One region of the Clostridium felsineum DSM 794 genome, then DNA from elsewhere that is predicted to be linked to it. Evidence: riboswitches for the same ligand, from Rfam matches in the RefSeq annotation. Region 1 holds a riboswitch; the other holds the start of a gene.
The links. A riboswitch is a leader RNA that binds a small molecule or an ion and turns the genes downstream of it on or off. The one in region 1 is predicted to bind cyclic di-AMP.

Region 1 (12,783 bases):
AGAGCAGGCTGTTTTTAGTAAAAAGCTTGCAACAATAATGACAAATGTGCCTATTGAAATTGACATTGAAGAAATAAGATCTAAAGAAAACTTTGATGTTGATGGAGCAAGACAGCTTTTAAGAAGGCTTCAATTTAAAAGTATAATTGAAAAAATACCAAAACTTAATGTGCCAGAAGAAAAAAACGAAGTTAACGTAGAATATACTTTGATAGATGAAGCTTTAAGGTTCCATTCAGTATTTTCAGCTATTAAAAATACTGAAGTATATATGACATATAATATCGGAGGAGAAAGTTTATATTCGGAAATTTATATTGACAAGATTTTCATTAAAGCAAATGGAGAAGCATATATAGTAGATGTAAATAAAATGATGGAAGATGATAAAGAAAATACAATATTTTATTTAAAATCATTTTTCCAAGATAGAAGTGTCACAAAAATAATACATGATTCTAAAAATATGCTCACAGTCCTTACAAAGCTTAATATAAATATAGAAAAAATGGTATTTGATACGGCAATAGCAGAATACCTAATAAATCCATCTAAAAAGGAGTACAATTTAAAAGATGCAGCAGAAGATCTACTTTTATTGGATTTGACTGGAGAAGATAATGATATTAAAATAAAAGAAGTTTATGTCATGGATAAAATTTACAATAAGCTTAAAGACAAAATTAAAGATTATGACATGGAAGAATTGTATTACAAAGTGGAGCTTCCGCTTATAGAAGTGTTGTCATCTATGGAGAGCTGTGGATTTAAGGTTGAGAAAAATAAGCTTGAGCAAATTGGTGAGAAATTTAATGGAGAAATAGCGAAGGTTAAAGAAGAAATATATAATATGTCAGGAGAAGAATTTAATATAAGTTCTCCAAAGCAGCTAGGTAAGATACTTTTTGAAAAATTGGATTTGCCTGTTGTAAAGAAAACAAAAACAGGATATTCAACTAACGCTGAAGTTTTAGAAAAATTAATAGATAAACATCCTATAATTGAAAAGGTTGTGTATTATAGACAGCTTACAAAGCTTTATTCAACATATGTAGAGGGGCTTAAAACAGTTATAGATGCAGATGATAAAATACATTCAAGTTTTAATCAAACAGTAACTACAACAGGAAGACTTTCTAGTACAGAGCCCAATCTTCAGAATATACCTATAAAAAGTGAAATGGGCAGAGAAATAAGAAAGGTTTTTGTACCGGATAATGATGAATGTGTAATATTATCAGCTGATTATTCACAAATAGAGTTAAGAGTTTTAGCACATATTGCCGATGATGAAAATTTAATAAATGCCTTTAAGCATCACAGTGATATACATACTAAAACAGCATCAGAAGTATTCAGAGTACCTATTAGTGACGTTACTCCTAGAATGAGAAGTAACGCTAAAGCTGTAAATTTTGGAATTGTATATGGCATAAGTGATTTTAGTTTGGCAAAAGACATAAAAGTATCAAAGAAAGAAGCGAAAGAGTATATTGATACTTATTTTGAAAGATATCCCAATGTAAAAAAATATTTAGATGATATAATAGTTACAGCTAAAAAAAGTATGTATGTAAGTACCATAATGAATAGAAGAAGAATTATTCCAGAAATAGCCTCATCAAATAAAATCATTAAGGGGTTTGGAGAAAGACTTGCTATGAACACTCCAATACAAGGAAGTGCTGCGGATCTTATTAAGCTTTCAATGGTCAATGTGTATAGAAAAATTAAAGAATTAAAGCTTAAAAGTAGTCTTATACTTCAGGTTCACGATGAGCTTATTTTAAATGTTTATATGGATGAACTTGAAAAGGTAAAAGAACTGGTAAAAAGTGAAATGGAAAAAGTCATGGAGCTTAAGGTTCCTTTAGAAGTAGATATAGAGTCAGGTAAGACCTGGTATGAAGCAAAATAATCTGTTTGGTGGTGGGTATTATGTTGAAAATTGGTTTAACAGGAGGAATTGGCAGTGGAAAAAGCACAATATCAAGAATATTTAAAGAAAGACAAATTCTTGTAGTTGATGCAGATAACGTTGCAAGAGGTGAGCTAAAAGAACATCCTGAAATATTAACTGATGTTAAAAATAAGTTTGGGGATAGTTTTTTTGATGAAAGAGGAGAATTTAAAAGAAAAGATTTTGGAAACTTTATTTTTAGTAGTGATATTCATAAAAAAGAATATGAAGATATAATAATGCCATATATAAAGAAAGATATAAAAAGAACTATGGACCTTTATGAAAGTCTTAATGAAAATGTATGTGTATTAGATGCACCAACTTTAATAGAAAGTGGTATTTACAAGGATATGGATATAAATATACTTGTATGGGTTGATCAAGCTACTCAAATAGAAAGAGTTAAGAAGAGGGATGGCCTTTCGGAAAAAGAGGTTATTATGAGAATAAATTCACAAATGTCTTTAGAAGAAAAGAAAACCTATGTTGATTTTATTATTGATAACCGTAAAGACTTTGAGAGTACAATTAAACAAATTGACAGAATAATGGAATCTATAAGTATAATGAAGGGAAAATAAATGAAATCTAAATCTAAAATTTTTATATTTATAATAATAATAATTGCTTTGATTGTAGCGTTAAATACAAGAAATATATTAAAACATTTTTATCCGGTGAGATATGTGAGTTATATAGAGAAGTATTCTAAAGAAAATAATCTTGATCCGTATTTTGTTATGGCAGTGGTAAGAGTGGAAAGTAATTTTAATGCATCAGCAAGATCAAACAAGGATGCTTATGGTCTTATGCAAATAACTCCAGAAACTGCTGAATGGGCAGCGGAGAAAATGGGATTAACAGGTTTTAAGGTTGAAGATCTTACAGACCCTGAAATTAATATAAAAATAGGATGCTGGTATTTAAAAGATCTATCAAATGAGTTTGGTGGAGATTGGACATTAATTCTTGCAGCTTATAATGGTGGAAGAGGCAATGTTAAAAAATGGTTAAACAATAAGAAAAACTCTAAGGATGGAAAAACGCTGCACTATATACCTTATGGTGAGACTAACAAATATGTTAAAAAGGTAATGATGGATTATAAAGTTTATAAAAGATTGTATGAGAATAATTAATGTAATATCCTATGTATGTATGTTAATATTTTGTACATGCATAGGATAAACTTTAATAGTATTTTTAATATACATATAATTAATTTATAAAATAAAATATTTTTTGTTGACAAAAGTATTTTATGTAGTATAATAATCATTGTCAGTTCTTTTAGGACTAGTATGCGAGGGTGGCGGAATTGGCAGACGCGCACGTTTGAGGGGCGTGTGGGCAACCGTACGGGTTCAAGTCCCGTCCTTCGCACCAAAATGAATAATTTCTGAAGTATTTGTTAAGCTCTTATTTTGAACCTACAGTTCAAACAAGGGAGTTCGATATTTAGATGATTATATGCGCTTCAAGTGAATCCTTTTACGGTATTGAATGAGATAGAGGCATCTGTGAGGACACCCACCTATCAGATAGATAGGTGTCAAAATTAGGGCAGCGGTATTTTGGATTTCCATTTGAATGTATAGAGAGACTTAGGTCTCTCTTTTTATTTTACGTAATATTTGATAAAAAATCACTTAATAAAAGGACTTTTGTTATTTAATGAGAATTATTTGAAGGTTAAAGTTCTATTAAAATAAAAAAATAAATATCTATATAATAAATAGTTTATAGGAGAGGGGATTCTGCCTTGAAAAACGTTTATGATTACGGAATATATGCTGTTCATTATGACAAGAATGATAAAAGTAATATTATACAATTTACTAAAGTTTGCTTTATAAAAAATAATAATGTAAGTATGCCGATTGAATTTTCAAGAGATTTTTTAATTGCTGATATAGAGGACGGAAATAAATATTATACTATGTATAAGAAAAATAATAGGTGGGAAAAGAAGGAATGTGTAAATATTAAGTATATAAATGGAAATCCTTATGTAAAAATAAACTTAAATAATCTAGAGAGCGATGAATTAGGGGAACTGCCGGAATACTGATAATAACGTTTACAATGGTTTTGGTTATACAATTATAAACTAGGCAGTGTGAAAATAAATATTCCTTAGTTGCCATAAATTTTGCATAGATTAGTCATATTTTATTTGCTAGAATGTTAGCCATAGGGTTTCTGAATCAATTAATTGAATTAGGAACCCTATAAAATTGCCGAATCTTAAGTTTTTAAGTACGGGGGAACACATTGTGGGTGAATCTTACAAGTATATATGTAAGTAGGGTGCCTTCAACCCGAATCCGTAAGCTAACCTCGGAGGCATTAGTAGAAGGGAGAAAATATGATAAAATCTAAATTTAAATTTTTGTTTTTTGCAGCAATTTTAGCTTTTGGTGGAATGGGAAAAAGTGTTGTACAAGCTGCTACTTATAGTGTAAAAAGTGGAGATACACTTTATAGTATAAGCAGAAACTATGGTACTAACTATAATTATCTTATAGCTGCTAATAGGTTGCAAAGCAATGCAATTTATGTAGGACAGAAACTTCAAGTTCCAGACGTAAAGTATACAGTAAAAAGTGGAGATACGCTATATCTTATTTCTAAAAAGTTTGGAGTATCTTTTAATGATATAAAACTTGCTAATAATATATGGAATAATTCCCTTAAGATAGGACAAGTTATAGTGATTCCTGTTATCACAACTACAGCACCTAGTTATGTGATTTCTTGTACAAGCTCGGAAGTTGACTTGTTAGCAAGACTTATAAATGCAGAAGCTGGAGGGGAAAGTTACAATTCGATGGTTGCAGTAGGAGCTGTAATCGTAAATAGAGTTCAAAGTGGTACTTTTCCGAATACGATTACAAATGTAATATATCAGGTATCTAATGGATATTATCAGTTTACACCTGTTTTGAATGGAACTATAAATAAAAGTGCGACTGCGGCATCTTTAAATGCGGCAAAAGAAGCTCTTCGTGGAGTAGATCCTACAAAAGGAGCTTTGTATTTTTATGATAATACGGTAACTAATACGTGGCTTACTTCAAAGCCTGTATCACTTGTGTCTGGAAAATTAATTTTTGCATACTAGTGAATAATTTAAAGGGGCTCTAAAAGGAGTCCCTTTAAATTTGTTTTATAATTAAAAAAATATTTTTTGTTATAATAAATATAAGAATGAATGTAATAGAATTAGCTAATGATATATATAAACTATAATAATTTTTATAAAACTGACGATATATATATAGAATACAATTTAGGATATAAATTTAAAATTTGTCAGTGTAAGCGTACATAAGTTAAAATCTACTTTAGCTTAAGAAGGTAAAGTTAATAATATAAGCATAAAACCGGCATAAACTAACTAAAAACGTTAGGATTACTTCAGTTTAATAACATTTGAATGTATTGTAGGAATTAAAATAAATTGAAAGGTAGGAATTAATTATGGAGAGTAATATATTATTAGAATCAGGAACAGGGGAATTAGAAGTCCTTGAGTTTGTAATAGGAGATAGACATTTTGCTATTAATATTATAAAAGTTAAAGAAGTAGTAGAAGTAGAAGGTGGAAAAATAACAAAATTGCCAGAAACCAATCCTGCAATAGCTGGACTTATATTGTGCAGAAATGAAATAATAACTCTCGTTGATTTGAAATATGTTATAACTAAAGGACAAAAGGTTGAATCATGTTCAAAAGTAATTATATGCGAATTTAATAAGGTAAGAGTTGCTTTTAATATTGATGCTATAGTTGGAGTACATCGTGTTAAATGGGAAGAAATTTTAAAACCAGATAATGTTGCTGAAAATCCATTAGTTATAGGTCATGTAATTTTAGGCGATAAAATACTTCTTATGCTTGATTTCGAGAAAATAGTTACAGATATAAGTCCTAGCACAGGAATAAGCCAAGAAAGAATCGGAAATATAGAATATGATAAGAATAGAGCAACTGTGAGAATAGCAATGGCAGACGATTCTACTCTTATAAGGAAACTTTTAAAAAATACCTTAAATAAAGCTGGTTTTACTAATTTGCACATATTTGATGATGGAAAACAACTTCTTAACTATTTAGAAGAAGTTGTTGAGAAGAAAGGAGAAAAAGTAACAGAAGAAGTTCAGTTAGTTATAACAGATATTGAGATGCCTCAAATGGATGGTCATGCACTTACAAGAAAAATTAAGGAACATCCTCTTCTTAGAAGAATTCCTGTTATAATATTTTCATCACTTATTACAGGGGATTTAAAACATAAGGGTGAATCAGTTGGCGCCGATGCTCAAATAAGTAAGCCTGAGGTTGGTGAATTAGTTAGAATTATAGAAGAATTAATCAATAAAAATAATATTTAAATTTTTGAGTATTTATTACTAATAAAGATAAAACAAAAAGTATTGATTTTATTTTTTTATATGTTATAATAAATTTAAGTAAACGTATTAATACTTTATAAATCAGATATTTTCTAAGGTATACGCCAAGCTCTTATCTTGAACCTACAGTTTAAAAATGGGAGTTCAATATATAAATACCGATATGGATTTCTTATATTTTAAAGAAAAGATAGAAGTATTTTTGAGGACACCCACCTATCATTAGATAGGTGTCAACGAAAGAGCAGCGGTATTTTGGATGTATATGTGGGAGAAGAGAGGTGTATACCTCTCTTCTTTGTGTTTTTTGAGAAAAGTTTTAATATTGATGAAATTGCCTAAAAAAAATGATATAATAATTTTATACACAACGTTTACATAAAGTGTAAGGGTGGGTAATTTTGTGAAAATATTACTAATTTCGGATGAAGAATCTAAATATATGTGGGATTTCTTTGTGCCAGAAAATTTTAAAGATATAGATATAATAATATCATGTGGAGATTTAAAGGCAGAATATCTTAGTTTTTTAGTTACAATGATAAAAGCACCGCTATTTTATATACATGGAAACCACGATAACAATTATAAAAATAATCCGCCAGAGGGATGCGAATGTATTGATGGCAAAATTATAAATTATAATGGTATTAGAATTATGGGATTAGGTGGAAGTATGAAATATAGAGAAACACCTCTTGTTTATACGGAAAAAGAAATGAGAAAAAGAATTAATAAGCTCAAATTTGGTTTGTTTTTTAATAGAGGCGTTGATATTATAGTATCACATGCAGCACCTAAAGGAATAAATGATGAAAATGATTTGTGTCATGAAGGATTTAAATGTTTTCTAGAGCTAATACAAAAATACTCTCCTAAGTATTTTTGCCATGGTCATATTCATTTGAATTATGGTAATAAAAAAAGGATTGCGAATTACAAAAATACAATGGTAATAAATGCTTTTGATCACTATATATTTGAATATTAAAGAGGAATAAATAAAAAATTATTCCTCTTTAATATAAGGTTCTATTATATCTACATTATCAACAAACCAATTCATGGAGAGTATTTCATCAGGAGCGGCTAATTCGTCTGATGATAGTCTTAGGTTGTTTTGATTATCATATATTGGCCCTGTAAATGGATTGAATTCATATGTAGTAATCATTTTTTTCATAGCTTCTACAAGTCTTTGAACTTCTATAGGAACATATTTTTTTGAGTAGTATACATCAACTACACCAGATTTTAAGCCGTACCAAAAATTTATAAGTTTTGAATTTTGATTGAACATATCAAGTAAAGTTGAAAATGTATTATTGAGTATATTATTTAAAATATTTTCATAGTAGATTCCCCAGTTCCATATAGGTGCTGCAAGATATCTATCAGGTATATTCGAATTTTCCTTAAAACTGCAAAGCATAGAGTATACGCCATATTTTTTAGTCTCATCTCTTGGCAACGTTAAATTTCTATTAGATATTATGTCACAGCCACATTTAAGAAGTTTTGTCTCAAGGTTTGAAAATTTGCTATGGCTGTTCCATTCTCGAGTCCAAGCTACTTTTACCTTTGAGTAAGGATTGACAAGTTTTGTTCCTAAGGCAAATGCATTAATAGAACCTATTACTTCTGAGGTTGGGCTTGTTGCAGAGTATCCTATAATATTGGTTTTTGTCATTGCCCCGGCAATAAGACCAGTTAAAAATCTTGGCTCATAAGTTCTTCCAAAATAGCAGCTCATGTGAGTATAAGGACTATCATCTGAACAATTAAAAAATTTAATTTGGGGATATTCTATAGAGCATTTTAGTGTGGCAGTTCTGAATATAGGACTTGTAGTGAAAATTACATTGTTTCCTTTTTCGGCTAGTTCCTTTATATAATTATAAGCTCTATTAGTATCTTCAGGCACACCTTCTACAAAACTTGTTGTGATTTGTCCTTTTAACTTAGTAGATACATATTGCCGTCCTAGTTCATGACCATATGTCCAGCCAGAACTTTCGATTGTTCGAGCATATACAAAGGCTACTTTTAAATTTTTAGAAGGTGTTATAAAATTTGAGATAGTTGAAAGCATATTTAGGGAAGTTTCACTAGAATCGACTAGAATGTCTACGTTTTTTTCGTTGAAATGAGTAAGTTCCTTCATGAATTCTTTGAGTGTCTTCTCAAGTTCTTTTTCTTTTATAGGTTCATTTATGCCATAAATTTTTGCATATTCTAGAAAGGCATCGGCTGTTGTTATAGGAAGCTTTTCACCATCTAATTTAAGGTATACTTCTCTAAAGGTATCATAAATAAAAATCATGAAATGTTTATATTTGTTATTTGAAAAATTATTTTTTATAGTATAAGAATCTAACAAATTTAGAAGTGTGTTAAAGCTATTTTTTTTAGTAAACCATAAGGTATTTATCTTGGTTTTATTATAAAAGTTCAAAAATTCATAGTAAATACAATTGATGATACTTTTATCATTTTTCTTTGGAACTAATCGTATAACCTCTGCAGCGATGGAAGCAGCACCAAAAAATTTAAGAATACTAACACGTTTGTTACCTTCTATAACATAAAATTGATTTAAATATTCGTAAACCTTTATAGGATGATTTATTCCTTCGCTTAAGTGAGATTTACATAATTGAGACCATTTTGTCTTAAATTCAGTATCGTTATCCAATAAAGGCATGAAACTTTTAGAAAAGCATATTCCTCTAAGGTGAGAATATGTTCCTACAATCTTTTTTAATTGTATATCTAGAATTCCTAAGTTGATATTTGCTACAATGTCTTCGTCTCTTAATATCTTTTCAAGGCAGGGAAGATATCCATTTAATGAATAATCAGTTTTGCCACTTTTTAACGCTTCTTTATAATGTTCATCTAAAACTGCCAATTGATTGACCTCCCAAATTATAATTATATATAATGTAATAGTACTTTAATATCATATACTAATTATAGTATTTCTTTAATGATATTTCTAGAAGCTAAACCTTTCTAAAATATTGTTTTTAATTCGATTTTATGATATTATTACATTAGTTTTCGAAGTGCATACAAGTGTTTGTTAAATAAAAACATGGAAGTGGTGATTAAAATTAGTGAATCTGGAGCTAAAAAGTATTTGCTTATTGATACAGCAGTGCTGCCTGATGTGTTTTATGAAGTTATACGTGTAAAAGAACTTTTAAGAGCTGGAAAAGTTAAAGACATTACTGAAGCGGTTAAAACGGTTGGAATAAGCAGAAGTACATATTATAAATACAAGGATTATGTATTTAATGTTTCTGATGGACTGAAGAGTCAAAAGGTTACTATATCAATTTTGATAGAACATAGAAGGGGGACCTTGTCAGAAGTATTAGATGAGCTTGCTCAGACATTTTGCAATATACTTACAATAAATCAGGATATACCAATAAACAATACAGCCAATGTTAATATTACCTTTGATATAAGTGGCATATCAAAGGATGTTAAAGACATTGTTGAAGAGCTTAAAATGATTAAAAATGTATTGAAGGTTGAAATATTAGCCATGGAATAAAAAATATTGGGGTGTTAAAAATGATTAGGGTTAGGATACCTGCTACAAGCGCAAATATGGGGGCTGGTTTTGATACATTAGGTATGGCGCTTAAGCTTTATAATGAAATAACAATTGAAGAAACCCAGGGTAAAACTGAAATTAAACTTTTGGGGGGAGAGCTTGATAAAAATTATAAAGAAAATTTAACTTATATAAGTATTACAAAAGTATATGACTTTTTTAACAGGAAGTATGACGGTTTTAAGATAGATATGTCTGAAACTAATATACCGCTTTCTAGGGGGCTAGGAAGTAGTGCAGCATGTATTGTGGGAGGTATAGTTGGAGCTAATGCGCTTATAGGTGGCAGTATGACATATATGGATATGCTTAAAATAGCCACAGATATTGAAGGGCATCCGGATAATGTAGCGCCAGCACTTTTAGGGGGAATTGTAACAAGCATAAATGATAATGGAAACATAATATACTCTAAGGTGAATGTAAAATCACATTTTAAGTATGCAGTCATGGTCCCAAATTTTAAAGTTAGTACAGCACTTTCAAGGGGAGTTTTACCTGATTCATATTTAAGAGAAGCTGTGGTTTTTAATATTTCAAGGTGTGCTATGCTTATATCAATACTTAATAATGGAGAAGATGAAAAACTTAGATATGTTCTTCAAGATAAAATTCATCAACCATATAGGAAGAAGCTTATAAATAATGTAGATGAAATCTTTTTAAAAGCAAAAGAATATGGAGCACTTGGAGAATTTATAAGTGGTTCTGGTTCGACTTTGATTGCTGTACTTAAAGAAGAAGATAAAAATTTTATAGCTTCAATGAAATTATATCTTAATACACTTAAAGATAAGTGGAAAATTATCGAAGTTGAAAGCGATAATCAGGGGGCTGTTATAATATAATATGTAAAAATTCACCTTTTTTAAAAAGGTGAATTTTTATTTTTGAATCATAAAAAAATCTTATACGCATATATATATCCTATAAGAAAATGATTTTATGTACATAATTTTAATATTTTAGGAGGGATTTTATGGAATATTATGGTGCTAATTATAATAATATGAATTGTGCATATGATGAACCTTATAGAAATGAATTTTGCGGTCATAATGCATATAGAAATAAATACAGAAGGGGTTGTCCTGCATTTGATTACTATAGAGAACCTTTTGCTGTTCCAAATTTTAAAGAAGTAAATGAAGAAGAACTGTTTGGTTAAATAAATAGTATTTATACTTAAGGTGAGAGTATATTAAAGTCAGAAAAAGCGATATTCTTAAAGTATAACTTTAGAATTCATTCACTTTAATTCTTTCACCTTTTGTTTTTGGTAAGAAAAAATTAGAGGATAATTTGCTTTGGTATAGAATTAAATTCTTAGAGGTGAAATTATGTTTGATGTTGATATAAAATTTGAGGATATATGCGTAAATAATATTGAAGAGGAAGATTTGAGCCAACTAAGAGAAATACTAAGGGATAAAAAATTTTACCTAAATGATGATGAGTTAAGAGAAATATATTTGGAATGTTATATGAGTGAGTGTGAGATTTTTACTAAAATATTAAAAAAAGGTAAGTTTATTGGGGTGTTTAGAGGAAGAATAGAATTTAAAAGTAGTAACATGATTTGGATATCTTACTTTTACATAAATAATAAATATAGCTTGAAAAAAAGCAATCAAGACATATTAATGAATATATTGGATTACTTTTCCCACAATTTTGGAGTGTGTGATTTTATAACAGGTGTTACTAATAGTGAAAAAGATATGATAGACATGTGGAAAAATAATGATTTTAGGACGGTAAGAATAAATAAAGAGTTTTATTCAGATAAAGATTACAAAGAAGATTTAATGATAATGAAAAAATATAACTCTATTTAGCTGATAAACAATAAAAGAAAACAATATGAAATTTTTTATTATGTGTAATTTTGTATATAATTCATAAATTGAACTTAAGCTTAGTATATATAGGATAGTAATATTTATACTTAGGGAGATGAGAAAATGAGATATACAAGGTATGATTTTAAACATAAGAAAAGCAGTAGTATACCATTTTTAATATGTTTAATAATTGTTTTAACTTTATCCTTTATAATAGGATCTTTTATTTTTAAAACATTTATAAAAGTAATTGGCACTCCAGGTGGTCAAAAGAATACATCTAGTACATATGATAAAAAAGAAAATATGAATGAAAAAATTTTTGTACTTCAATGTTCTGCAGATTCAAAGAAAGAAAATGCGGATGGGGTACTTAAAAATTTGGTTAGTATAGGAAATCCGTTTGAGGTTAAAGATAAAGGATATTATAAGGTTATTTATGCAATATGTAATGAGAAGGATTATTCTACTTACGAGAAGATAATTAATGATAATAAAGTTATCTCCAATAGGTTTACTATTGCATTTGATAAAAAGGATTCAGATGATGATGAATTATATAATATAGTTAGCGGTTATCTTGAAATTATAAATAAGCTTAGAGATAAGGATGTAAAGTCAGTACAAACAGCCTCATTAAAGAAATGGTGTTCTAACCTTTCAGATAGTAGTAAGGATTATAAAAACTATGCAGTTTCTAATGAAATTAAAAATCACATTAAGAGTATTCCAGGGGAAATCAATAAGGATAATGTAAGTGAACAGGAAGTTTTTATTTATAATGAATTATCTAAGATAAAACGGTAGGAGCATTTGTGAAAAAATCAGCTCCTTTTTTAAATTAAAATTAAAAAATTTTTAATAATGCGTTAAGGACTTGTTTAACAGTATATTAAATGATACACTATATAGGATGTATATTTGATGTA
Region 2 (12,783 bases), 990 kb from region 1:
ATTTGCATTTTCAAGATCTCTCTTGTAATAGCTCATACCATTACATACAAGTCTTTCTTCCTCTGATGATGATGCTACAACTGCCCCGCCTGGACACATGCAAAAACTATAAACTCCCCTTTTTTCCTTGGTTGTGTAAGTCAATTTGTAGTCTGCTGCTTTAAGTCTAGGATGATTTTTATACTTTCCATACTGATGTTCATTTATAAAATCCTGTGGATGCTCTATCCTAACCCCTATAGCAAAGGGCTTTGGTTCCATAAATACGGCTTTTTTGTTGAGCATTTCATAGGTATCTCTAGAACTATGTCCTATGGCAAGTACAACACATTCACAAGGAATTTCTTCACCATTCACAATTACAGCCTCTACACTGTTATTTTTCATTATTATATCTTCAAGTCTGCTGTTAAACCTCACTTCTCCGCCTAAAGCTATTATTCTCTCACGTATATTTTTAACTACTTTTTTTAATATATCCGTTCCTATATGAGGTTTTCCCATATAACCTATTTCTTCTGGTGCTCCGCCTTTTATAAATTCCTCTAAAACATAACTGCACCTAGGATCTTTTATTCTTGTAGTAAGCTTACCATCAGAGAAAGTTCCTGCTCCACCCTCTCCAAATTGAACATTAGACTCTGTATTTAGTACTCCTGTTTTCCAAAAGTTATCCACAGTCTCCGTTCTTTTATCAACATTTTCTCCTCTTTCAAACACAAGAGGTGCATAACCATTCTCAGCAAGTGTAAGCGCTGCGAACATTCCACAAGGACCAGTTCCAATAACTATAGGTCTATGCTTTAATTTTTCATCTCCGAATTTAAATTCTTCTTCTATATGATTTTTTTCTAAGACTGCATCCTTTCCGTGAACCCTAGATATTATTTTGCTTTCATTTTTACATTTAACCTCTACTGAATAGTTAAATTTTATTGCATCCTTTTTTCTTGCATCTATAGATTCTCTTAAAATTTTAAAACTTTCAAAGTCCTCTTTAGATATTCTAAGCTTTTTTGCCGCCTTTTTTCTCAAATCCTCTAAATTTTCGTCTATATCTAAATTCAAATTATTAATTCTTATCACTGTACGCTCTCCTTATTTTGTTATTGTTACATTTACTTTGTCTAAGTCCTGTGATACCTTACTAATTCCTGAAGGTAATGTAACATTCACACCTTCTGTATAGGTTCCTTCTGCTAAATTAGTAAGATCTATATTAGCCTTTATATCTCCATCTTTAATATTATTGATATCTGTTACATAACCAGACACCACTATATTTAAAACTTCATTAGAAAGCTGCGCCTTTAAATTCTGACCTAAATTTGAAGTTGTTATATTTACCTTAAAAGTCTTTTGAATTGTAGTATCTGTATCTACCTTTACATTTATACTATCATCTGAATTTACAATTCTAACGCCGTCTGGAACTAAAAGCCTTACCTTAACTGTTTGACCTGCTGATATTTTAGATAAATCTATTGGCTCGGTATCTAGGGAGTTTATATTTTTTACTCCCTCGCTTACCCCCTCTATTTGTACACTGTCTGCAACCGGTGTAATAGTTTTTACCTTCACACCACTAGGAGATTGGCCTGTAGTTTTAACATTTATACTAACGTTTTTTATTTTCTTTTTTTTAGTTAAAGTAACATTAACTTCTTTGGTATCTAAAGCAACTCCTCCTATTACTGCTCCTTTAGCGTCAACTGCTTCAAGTTTAACCTTACTCTCAAAGCTATCAGCTTCATCACTTTTAATATCTACAATTCCTTCAACATGGTCTACCATACTTACTAGCTCTGAAGCTCCTGAAACGCTCACCTTTGATGGAGTGGAAAATGCATCATAAAGTCCCACCGTATAAGCATTTTTACCCTGCTTTTTTATATCAACTGATACATCCTTTTTATCGATTTTATCAATTTTTACACTTACCCACATGTTATCTTCTTGAACTATACTTATATTATTGGGCGATTTAACTATTTGTACTGGAATCTTGTTGTCACCTTTTTTAACAGCATACGAAGCTATATCGGCTACTATTTTGAATTCGCTCTGTTTAACCTTATAAACATCCGTAGCATTTCCTTTTATAGTAACTGAAATTTCAAATTTTTGATTTGGTGCTAAGGTGAGATTATTATCCTTAAGAGAATCAATATTGTTAATAGTTACTGGTATATTTTTAATTTTATAAGTTTTAATAGGATTTTCATAATTAGTAATATAAAGCCACAAACAAAATGCAGCTATAAAACATGCTATTCTAACTATTATTTCTCTTTTTGTCTTTTTCTCCACCCTTTCACCTTCTCCCAATAAGTAATTTTTTTACTATATCTATTTATTATTATATTCATCAATATATCCTTCAACTTTTTAGGTGTGTAGTTTCTAGTTAGCCTTCCATTTATAGCAAGAGATATATTGCCGGTTTCTTCTGATACTATTATAACTAAGGCATCTGAATTCTCTGATATGCCAATTCCAGCTCTATGCCTTGTTCCTAATTTTTTATTTATGTCATTGTTAGAAGTAAGCGGCAAGAAACATCCTGCTGCTACTATTCTGCCATTTCTTATAATTGTCGCTCCATCATGAAGTGGTGTATTTACAACAAATATATTTTCCAAGATAGCTGCTGAAACTATTGCATCAACTCTTGTACCTGTACTTATTATATCTTCAAGTCCTGTAGCCTGCTCAATTATGATAAGTGCTCCTGTTTTACTTTCAGCTAAATTTTTAACACTGGTAATAACTTCCTTTAATATCTTATCTACAGTATCCTTATCCTGAAGAATATGACCTTCCTTAAAGGCACTTCTGCCTATTCTCTCAAGGGCCCTTCTAATCTCTGGTTGAAATATTATAACCATAGAAAGAACACCTATAGTTATAGTTCTTTGAAGAATCCAATTTAACATAGTAAGATGAAAAATATCACTTAAAGGTATTAATAGAATTATTAATAGCACACCCTTTAGTAGCTGCATGGCTCTGGTTTCTTTTATTATACTGTAGGTTTTATAAAAAATATATGTAACAACAAGTATATCTACTATGGACCAAATATTTAATCCTTTTAGTGAGTTTTGTATTATGTCTATTAATTCCAAACTTTTTTCACCTCCATAATATTATATAAACCTCTGCTATTCCACACTTAATTATACACTAAGCAGATATAATTATATATTTTAAATTTATAATTTTTTATTAATGTTTATTTAATATAATTTTACATTTCCCCTTAATATTCCATCAAAACGATTTAATTGGTCTTCCCTATAAATAAAAGAATATATATATAGATTTTTACATAATTATATACATAAGGAGTTGATAAACATGAAGAAAAAATTTTTAAATAAAAAAACGGCCTTCATTATATTTATGTCAATATTATCGTGTGTTCTTGTTTTTTCTGTAACCTATAATTTATTTATTATAAGCTATTATAGAGATTATGAACACTCTATTGAAACAATTGCATCCTCAATTAACACTGCAAATAATATTTCTTCAAGCTTTGATATTAAAAATACTAAAACAAATGTTACTAAAAGTATCAATCTACTTATAAAGGCCCAAAATCATCTAAATAAACTACATGAAGTAAATAAGTACAAATATGTGGTACAAGACCTAAAAACAGGTCTAAGTGGAAATATTTTAGCCTACAAGCAGCTTATACTTTGCATAAATAATTCAGAAGATCCTAATATATCCACATCAATTCATTCATTAGATAAATATAGAAATTCATGCTTAAAACAATATTCTAGAGTAAACTGTATGAAAAAAGATTTGCTCAAAATAGATAAATTTATAGACCTTATTTATAATTCTAAACACTATTTTTCTGAAAAAGAAGCCTTAAAAAAGTATAACACTGTTTCATCTGAGGAAGTCGAAGAATTTACTACCAATTTTTCTACTATGGTAAATGAATTTAAGTCTATATTAACCAATTTTGACTCCTATGCCGAAAATGCTAGGAACAAAAAAATTTCTTATACTTATGTAATAAATAAAATAGAACAAAGCCAAAACGCTCTTGATAACTTCGAGCAAAATCTAAATACTCTATCTATTCCTCAAAGCAAGCTTGAAGTATTCTCTTCACTAAAAAAAGCTATGAATGATTACAAAGCTTACATAAAATCCTTTTTACCAGCTTTAACCTACGAAGAAAATTCATCTGATACTTACATCTCAACTTCTGAGGTTAATAAGCTTTACAGCGACTCTAATTATAAGTTTAAACAAACTGAGGAAGACCTTAAGGAATTTAATAAATTATTCAGATAATATTTTACCTTAAGGTACTAATTTAAAGCCTTTTAGATTTTTTATGGTTTAAATGAATTTTTTTCATAATCTTGTGCATAATATCATTAGCCTAAATTATAAAAACGGGGAAACCAATCTTTGGGGGTGAATCGCATTTATGCGTAGGTTTGTGCCTTTACCGAATCCGTCAGCTAACCTCGTATAATAAAAGGAGGAAGATTAATGAAAAAATTTATTTGGGCTATTATATTTTTTACTTTAATTTTATGCTGTCTACCTAATACTTGTAGTGCAAAAATTTTTTTTAAACCAAAGGAGGGAATACCTTATAATCCTTTATCCATAGTAAAAGAAGATAAAGCGGAGAAAAACTTATACGATGAAAAAGTAGATTCTGTTCAGGTCTTCAATCCAAATGGCAATTCTATTTATATCACCAATAATGATATTAACTTAATGGCACAGGTGGTATATGCTGAAAGCTGTTCAGAACCATATGAGGGGAAGGTTGCTGTAGCCTCAGTAATTTTGAATAGGCTTCAAAATCCTGAGTTTCCAAAATCCATAGGTGATGTAATTAAACAAAAGTATGCATTTTCCTGTATTAAAGATGGTGAAATAGCGGTAACACCAAATGAAGACTGCTACAATGCAGTTATGGATGCTTTGCATGGTAAGGATCCTACACCTAAAGCTATGTATTTTTATAACCCTAGAATATCAACATCCGAATGGATGAATAACATACAAAAAGAAAATGTAAAAGTTATAGGCAACCACGTATTTTTTAAAACATATAAACAATAAAATAATAAGGATGATTTTTCTTTCATTTTACTGCAAAAGCCTATTAGGGGTTTCTTGCAGTAAAATGAAAGTATCATCCTTATTATTTTCTATATAATTTTTCTACAGCATTAAGTGCTGCTACCTGACCTTCTCCTACAGACTTCATATATTGATAAGGTCTCCCTGTACAGTCTCCTGCGGCATAACACCCTTCAATATTGGTCTCCATCTTTCTGTTTACCTTTATGTGACCATCTTCAACTTCAAGTCCAGGAACAAGCTGCTCTGGAGGTGCACTATCTTTAAGCACAAATACTCCATCTGTTTCAAGCTCTCTCAACTTAAGCTTAAGCTTTTCCACTTTATTTTGTCCTACAATTTCAACGGGAGTATCTTTTACAAGCTCTACCTCTTGAGTTAGTTCATAATCATCTCTATACATTGGAACATAATATACTTTAGATGCAAGTTCAGATAAATAATTTGCTTCACTTTCTGCTTCCTTATTGTATCCCACTATAGTTACAACTTTATTTTTGTACAAAGGAGCATCACAAGTAGCGCAATAACCTACTCCTCTTCCTAAAAATTTATCTTCTCCATTTAACGGTTTTGTGTGTTCCATACCCATAGCAAGTATTACCTTAGTGGCTTCATAAGTATCACCACTAGTCATTATTGAGAAATATTCTCCCATTGCATATATATTATTAACCTTTACATTTTCTATTTGTATACCCATGTTATCTATGTGTTCTTTAAACTTATCCCTAAGCTCAGCTCCCTTTATGCCATAAAAGCCAAGGTAATTGTCTATTTTAGGTGCCAAAGTTAGCTTCTTACTTAAATCACTGCTTCCAAACACAATAACTTTTCTATTTCTTGTTTTTGCATTTATTGCGGAAGCTAGACCAGCAGGTCCACTTCCTATTATTGCAATATCATATCTTTCCATTTTTCTTATATGTGTTTCTCTATAGCAGCTGTAATTGATTGTTTAGGTCTAAAGCCTACTAAAGTATCTACTGGATTTCCGTCTTTAAATATCATAACTGTAGGTATACTTGCAATTCCGAATTTACTTGCCACTCCTGGATTATCATCCACATTAACTTTTGTAAACTTTGCTTTTCCTTGGAGTTCTTCTGATACCTCTTCTATTACAGGTCCAAGCATTTTGCAAGGTCCACACCATGGTGCCCAAAAGTCAACTATCACAGGTTCTCCTGAAGCTTTTATTTCTTCATCAAAAATAGAATCATTAATTTCTTTTACCATTTTTATTCCTCCTTGATACCCCCATAGGGTATGTTGTAATTATATTTTATCATGCTCTAAAATAATGTCAATCTTTTATACATATTATATTATAATCATATCATACTTATAATATAATTTTGTTTTTAAATAATTGTACTGAATTAATTTATTTATTTAGTATATTAGTTATATTAGAATTATTATAAATTGATTTAGGATAGTTATCTGAAAGCTTTTCAGCGTATTTTTTAGCATCCTCAATATTTACATCCTTATTTAAAATAGCTAAATTATACAAAACAGTTTCCTCATAACTTCCCTTTTCAAATTTTTGATCATATAATTTATAATAATTCATTGCCCCTTCTACATCATTGGTATTTTTATAGGTTTCTCCTGTAAAATAAATTATATCTGCATATAAATAGTTTTTTTCTCCATATTTATATGCCTTTAAAAGGTTTATCTTTGCACCCTCATAATTTTTGCTCTTAATAAGATCAGTTGCTGATTTATAAAAATATTCAACACCCTCACTTAGTAACATATCTGTTGCCTTTGATAACAAAATTTTATCATTTACCTTTAAACTGTTGTTTCCCTGCCATTTTTCAACGTATTCATATATTTTATCAAAATTTTTATTATCAACTGCGCCTTGAAGCTCTGAAGTATTAAATACCTCTTCTTTAACTGGTACTTCTATCTTCTTTTCTGGTTTTTTAACACTTTCTTTTTTTATTACCTTTTTAGTTGCAACCTTCTTAGGTTCTACCTTATTAGTTTTAAGATAATTTTTGATTTCAAAGCCTCCAAATGCAATAAGCAGTATTACAACTAAAGCTGCCAATGGTTTATACATCTTTTTGAAACTTATTTTACCTTTTATTACTCCTAAATCTATCAATTCTTTCTTAATAGAAAGTGCTTTCTCGTTATTTCTGTCAATTTTCAGCACCTTCTCAATACTTTCTTCTGCCTTCTTATACCTTCCTTGTTTTATATAGCATACTGCCTTATAGTTATAAACATTTATACAATTATAGGAGCTTTTTGAACAGTTTTCTAGAAGCTTTAGTGCCTCCTTTATTTCCATTTTCTTTATACATTTGAGAGCTCTAACATAATAATTCAATCTTTCCTCATCAGCCGCAACATCATTTAAATACCTCTTCGCTGAAATATCATCATTTGCCTCTACATTCAGCTTCCATACTGTTTTTGCTTCATTTAAATTTCCTTTAAAATAGCACAGCATTGCCTTTAAATCCAGTGCCGAATTACTACTTATATCTGCTGATATACACTCATCACAAAGTTCAATAGCCTTATCTATGTATCCATTTTCAAAATTCTGAAGTGCCTTCTTATAAATTCTCTTTGTCTTATCCATATTCTCACCTTATATATACTAGTATTTTTTACATTATATATAAGGTGTGAAAGTTCTAATACCTTCTGGCTTTTAAAATATCCTAAATTCTAACCTGTTAAGTAGTGATATTTTAAAAGTAATAATGTAAGAACTTCTTTACACCTTATATATCTATTATTGTTTATCGTGGCAATAAAAAATATGTTTACATTAGAAACAAAATTACATAAAAGATAGTTATTACTTAAATTCCATTAATGTAAAGTTTTTCAATAAACTCACGATACTTACTTATGTATTATTAAAACCTATTTAGGAGGATTTTACAATGAAAAAATTATTAAAAATATTATTTTTAGCCTTTCTGATTTTAACCTTGGGCAGCTTTTCCAAGGCCTTTGCATCTACTAATACTAATTTAAAGGATACACAAAATACCAATATTACTTTAACTTTGTTTATGCAAGACTCAACTAAAATACAATATACCATAACAAGGGATGAATTCACCAAATTTACTAATTGGTATAACCTTAGAGCAAATGGTGGTACTTTATTAAATTCATATACATTTAATCTTTCAACAGCCAACGTTTCCACTGATACAAAGGCTATTGTTTTTTTTAATACCATAGAATGTTTTGAAATTTATACTGATACTATTCCTGCAGCTAATAGAAACACTACTTTATCTTTGTCAATGAAAAATTCAACTATAAGAAAATACTCTTTAACTCAAGATGAACTTAACAAATTTAATCATTGGTATAATCTTAGAGCAAATGGTGGTACCCTTCAATCATATTATATATTTAATATTCCAGCTACTAAATATTCACCTGACAGAAAAGATTATGTTTTATTTAATAACATATCAAGCCTGGAAATTCATTAATAAATAGGAGGAAACTATGAATAAAAAAATAAGAACTTTCTTTTTAGTTTTGTTAATTGTAACTTTAGGTTCTTTTACAAGTGTTTTTGCAGCTAACAATACTGCTTCTAAATACAAAGCTTTTAATACCACTACAGAAAACAATGCTACTATTACCTTAACTCTATTTATGAAAGACTCAACTATTAATCAATGCAATATAACAAAAGATGTATTCAATGACTTCCTTAATTGGTACAAACTTAGAGCAAATGCTAAGACCTTAGTAGGTACCTATACATTTAATCTTCCAGCAGACGAGTTCTCACCTGCTAGAAAAATCACTATTTTCTTTAATAATATAGAATCTTTTGAAATTGTATCTAATAACATTCCTACTACTGATAGAACCAATACCTTAACTTTATTAATGGAAAATTCAACTATACGAGAATATTCTTTAACTCAAGATGAACTTACTAGCTTTAATGATTGGTATAATCTTAGAGCAAATAAAAAAACTTCTCAGGCTTACTTTATGTTCAATGTCCCAGCAGATGACTTCTCACCTGACAGAAAAGATTATGTTCTATTTGATAATATAAAAAAGTTTCAAGTTCAATAGTATTAAAAATTAAAGCCCTTCGGGGCTTATTTTTATATAAAAAAGAGAGTACTTAAAGAGATTATAAAATCTCCATAAATACTCTTTAAAATATAATGCAAAAAACTTTATATAAAATGATTTTTTTAGGCTTTCATTATCAATTCTTTGGCAGTTAATATTGAAGATGCACTCATTGAGAACTCATCTAAGCCATACTCTACAAGTGTTGGTATTGCTTTTTCATCTCCAGCCATTTCACCGCACATTCCGCACCATTTTCCCTCTTTGTGTGCAGATTGAATTGTCATTTTGATTAATTTAAGTACAGCAGGATGCATAGGATTATAAAGGTATGAAACCTTCTCATTCATTCTATCTGCTGCTAAAGTATATTGTATAAGATCGTTAGTTCCTATACTAAAGAAATCAACATATTTCGCAAGTTCTTCTGAATTAACAGCAGCTGCTGGGATTTCAACCATAATTCCTGTCTCTAAGTTAGCGTTGTATTTCTTTCCTTCTTTATCAAGTTCACCCATACATTCTTTAAGAAGCTCTTTAGCACTTAAGAATTCTTCAAGTGAAGATATCATAGGGAACATTATTTTTAAGTTTCCATATACAGATGCTCTTAAAAGTGCTCTTAATTGAATTTTGAAGATATCAGTTCTTCCAAGGCAAAGTCTTATAGCTCTATATCCAAGGAAAGGATTCATTTCTTCTGGAAGAGGTAAATATGGAAGCTTTTTATCTCCACCTATATCTAAAGTTCTAATTACAACTGGTTTTTCACCCATTTTTTCTACTACAGTTTTATAAGCTTCGAATTGTTCATCTTCTGTAGGCATTTGATCTCTATCCATGTACAAAAATTCTGTTCTGAAAAGACCTACTCCGTCTCCACCGTTCTCAAGAACAGCTTCTACGTCTTTAGCTTTTCCTATATTACCGCAAACTTCAACTCTTTTTCCTTCTTTAGTTCTTGTCTCTACGGATATAAGCTCTTTTAATTTTTCTTGTCTAGCTTGATACTCTGCTTTTTTTGCTTCATATTCTTTTAATGTAGCTTCATCAGGATTTATTATAGCAATCCCTTCTGCTCCATCTACTATTATGCTATCTCCGTTTTTAACGCTTTCTACTATGTCTTGAAGTCCAACAACTGCTGGTATTTCAAGTGTTCTTGCCATTATAGCACTATGTGAAGTTCTTCCACCTATGTTAGTTAAGAACCCTATTACTCTTTCTTTATTAAGTTGTGCTGTATCTGATGGTGTCAAATCATGAGCTACAACAACTGTATTATTATCTACATCTGCAAGAGATGTCATATCATTTCCTGCAAGATTTTGTAGAATTCTATTTCCAACGTCTTTTACGTCTGCAATTCTTTCCTTAACGTATTCATCTTCAATACCCTCAAAGATAGCCACATAATTTTTCATTACATTTTCAAGTGCTTTTTCAGCATTTATCTTTTCATCTGAAATTATATTTTCTGCTGAACCAATAAAATCTGGATCATCTAAAAACATCATATGACTTTCAAATACTGCTGCTTTATCAGCACCTAAATCTTTTTCAGCTTTTTCTTTAATTTTTGTGAGTTGAACTCTTGATTTTTCAACTGCACCTTGGAGTCTAGCTTTTTCACTTTCTATATCACTTATCTTTTTTTCAACTATTTTAACTTCATTATCAGCTTTAATGAAAACATGTCCTATTGCATAACCTTTTGAGGCAGATATTCCTTTTTTTATCATTGTTATCCTCCTATCAAATCAAATACATTATTGTATTAATATATATAGCAATTATCGTGCCAAATAATTGAGTTACCCATATTAAATTTTCTTAAGTTAAATATTTTTCAACATAACTCTTAAAGAATTACCTATTATAAAGGTATTCAGAGGTATTAAATTTTATGTCTACGTAAATTTACATGCATTAATTCAACTTATTTTTTCGAAAACGTTTTTCCACGGGTTGATACTTTTTATCATATTTTTTTCGTTTTTCCAACTTTATATTTATTTTCACCAAATTTTATATAGATATTCCCCTAATTTAGGTGTAAAATATACTTGATAAAAATTATCATACCTTTTTACACTTATTGATTATTTTTATCAACACAAAAATTTCCATAAGGAAGGATATGTATGTTTAAGAATTGTATTACAGTAAATATTAAGAATGGAGTTCACACTAGAATTGCAGCAATGATTGTTCATGAAGCATCTAAAATAAAAGAACAATACGGAATTAATTTGTACGTAAAACAGATGAATTCTAAAGAACCAATTGCAATAAGTATGCTTGCACTTCTTTCTCTAAAAATCAAAGAAAACGAACTTGTTGAAATTTCTTGTTATGAAGATACTACAAATGGTCAAAAAGCCGTTATTGAACTGAGCAACTATATAACAAAAAATCTAAGCGACAATACTAAAACTTTTTCAAATATAGACGCAATAATTGAAGAAAGCACAATAGTAAATGAAAATGTACTCGACAATATCCCTATGGGTATAATAGTTGTAGACATAAATTGTAATATAACTTCTATTAATGACTACGCTCTTAACATTATGGACAAGTCCTTAAACACTGTTGTTGGTATGCCAATTTTAGATATAATTCCAACTTCCGATACACCTACCGTCATAAAAACTAAGGAGAAAAAGTTAGGCAAAACTCAACATATAAATAAACATATAGTAATATCAAATTGTTCTCCTATAATTTCAAATAATAATGTTATTGGAGCTTTGTGTGTATTTCAGGATATTTCTGAATTAGTTGGAATAAAAGAAGTCAATGAACGATTTCAAAGAATACTTGAAACCTCCCATGATCTAATATGTTTTATTGATGAAAATAGGAAAGTATCTTACATAAATCCAACTTATGAAAAAAGCTTTAATATAAAATCATCAGATGTACTCGGAAAAGACCTTATTGAACTTTCCCCTGATGGCTATAGAATGAAAGTTTTCAACTCAAAAAAAGCTATAGAAAATATATTTTATACTAAAAATAATATAGGAATTATATGCACAGTTGTACCAATTTTTATTGGTGAAACCTTTAAAGGTGTAATTTCAATTTCAAAAGAAGCAAATGAAATTATAAAAATAGCAAAAGAACTTGAAAAATCAGAGGAAGAGCTTGATTACTACAAAAATGAACTTAAAAGGCATAACAAATTAAGCGCCTCTTTTAATAGTATTATAGGCAGCAGCAGCACCCTTAGGGATGTTCTCATTACAGCTAGTAAAGCGGCAACTTCTCCTTCTACAGTTTTAATACGAGGTGAAAGCGGTACTGGTAAAGAGCTTATTGCTAAAGCTATTCATAATGGAAGTCCTAGACATGACAAGCCTTTTGTAAGAGTGAATTGTGCTGCAATACCTGAAAATTTAATTGAAAGTGAACTTTTTGGTTATGAAAAAGGCGCTTTTACTGGTGCAATTAAATCCAAACCTGGAAAATTCACAATTGCAAATACAGGTACTATATTTTTAGATGAAATAGGTGATATACCTAAATCTATGCAAGTTAAACTTC

Region 2: it holds a riboswitch for cyclic di-AMP, as region 1 does, so the genes downstream of both, CLFE_RS04210 (cell wall hydrolase) here and CLFE_RS08705 (LysM peptidoglycan-binding domain-containing protein) in region 1, are expected to answer to the same signal.

What each region holds. Positions count from the first base shown of each region.
Region 1 is NZ_CP096980.1:1,856,742-1,869,524, forward strand. It holds gene polA (DNA polymerase I) at 1-1,918, shown strand, start outside; gene coaE (dephospho-CoA kinase) at 1,939-2,544, shown strand; gene CLFE_RS08685 (lytic transglycosylase domain-containing protein) at 2,545-3,102, shown strand; tRNA gene CLFE_RS08690 (tRNA-Leu) at 3,267-3,349, shown strand; RNA gene ssrS (6S RNA) at 3,357-3,548, shown strand; gene CLFE_RS08700 (DUF3892 domain-containing protein) at 3,726-4,034, shown strand; cyclic di-AMP (ydaO/yuaA leader) riboswitch at 4,192-4,328, shown strand; gene CLFE_RS08705 (LysM peptidoglycan-binding domain-containing protein) at 4,332-5,087, shown strand; gene CLFE_RS08710 (chemotaxis protein) at 5,447-6,361, shown strand; RNA gene ssrS (6S RNA) at 6,469-6,648, shown strand; gene CLFE_RS08720 (metallophosphoesterase family protein) at 6,786-7,373, shown strand; gene CLFE_RS08725 (BMP family ABC transporter substrate-binding protein) at 7,392-9,293, opposite strand; gene CLFE_RS08730 (ACT domain-containing protein) at 9,480-9,947, shown strand; gene thrB (homoserine kinase) at 9,968-10,858, shown strand; gene CLFE_RS08740 (hypothetical protein) at 10,990-11,178, shown strand; gene CLFE_RS08745 (GNAT family N-acetyltransferase) at 11,351-11,848, shown strand; gene CLFE_RS08750 (hypothetical protein) at 11,975-12,661, shown strand.
Region 2 is NZ_CP096980.1:871,615-884,397, reverse strand. It holds gene CLFE_RS04230 (NAD(P)/FAD-dependent oxidoreductase) at 1-1,086, opposite strand, end outside; gene CLFE_RS04225 (CdaR family protein) at 1,099-2,310, opposite strand; gene cdaA (diadenylate cyclase CdaA) at 2,283-3,128, opposite strand; gene CLFE_RS04215 (hypothetical protein) at 3,361-4,323, shown strand; cyclic di-AMP (ydaO/yuaA leader) riboswitch at 4,402-4,524, shown strand; gene CLFE_RS04210 (cell wall hydrolase) at 4,528-5,112, shown strand; gene CLFE_RS04205 (NAD(P)/FAD-dependent oxidoreductase) at 5,195-6,049, opposite strand; gene trxA (thioredoxin) at 6,055-6,372, opposite strand; gene CLFE_RS04195 (tol-pal system YbgF family protein) at 6,521-7,747, opposite strand; gene CLFE_RS04190 (hypothetical protein) at 8,058-8,624, shown strand; gene CLFE_RS04185 (hypothetical protein) at 8,641-9,228, shown strand; gene ptsP (phosphoenolpyruvate--protein phosphotransferase) at 9,354-10,973, opposite strand; gene CLFE_RS04175 (sigma 54-interacting transcriptional regulator) at 11,376-12,783, shown strand, end outside.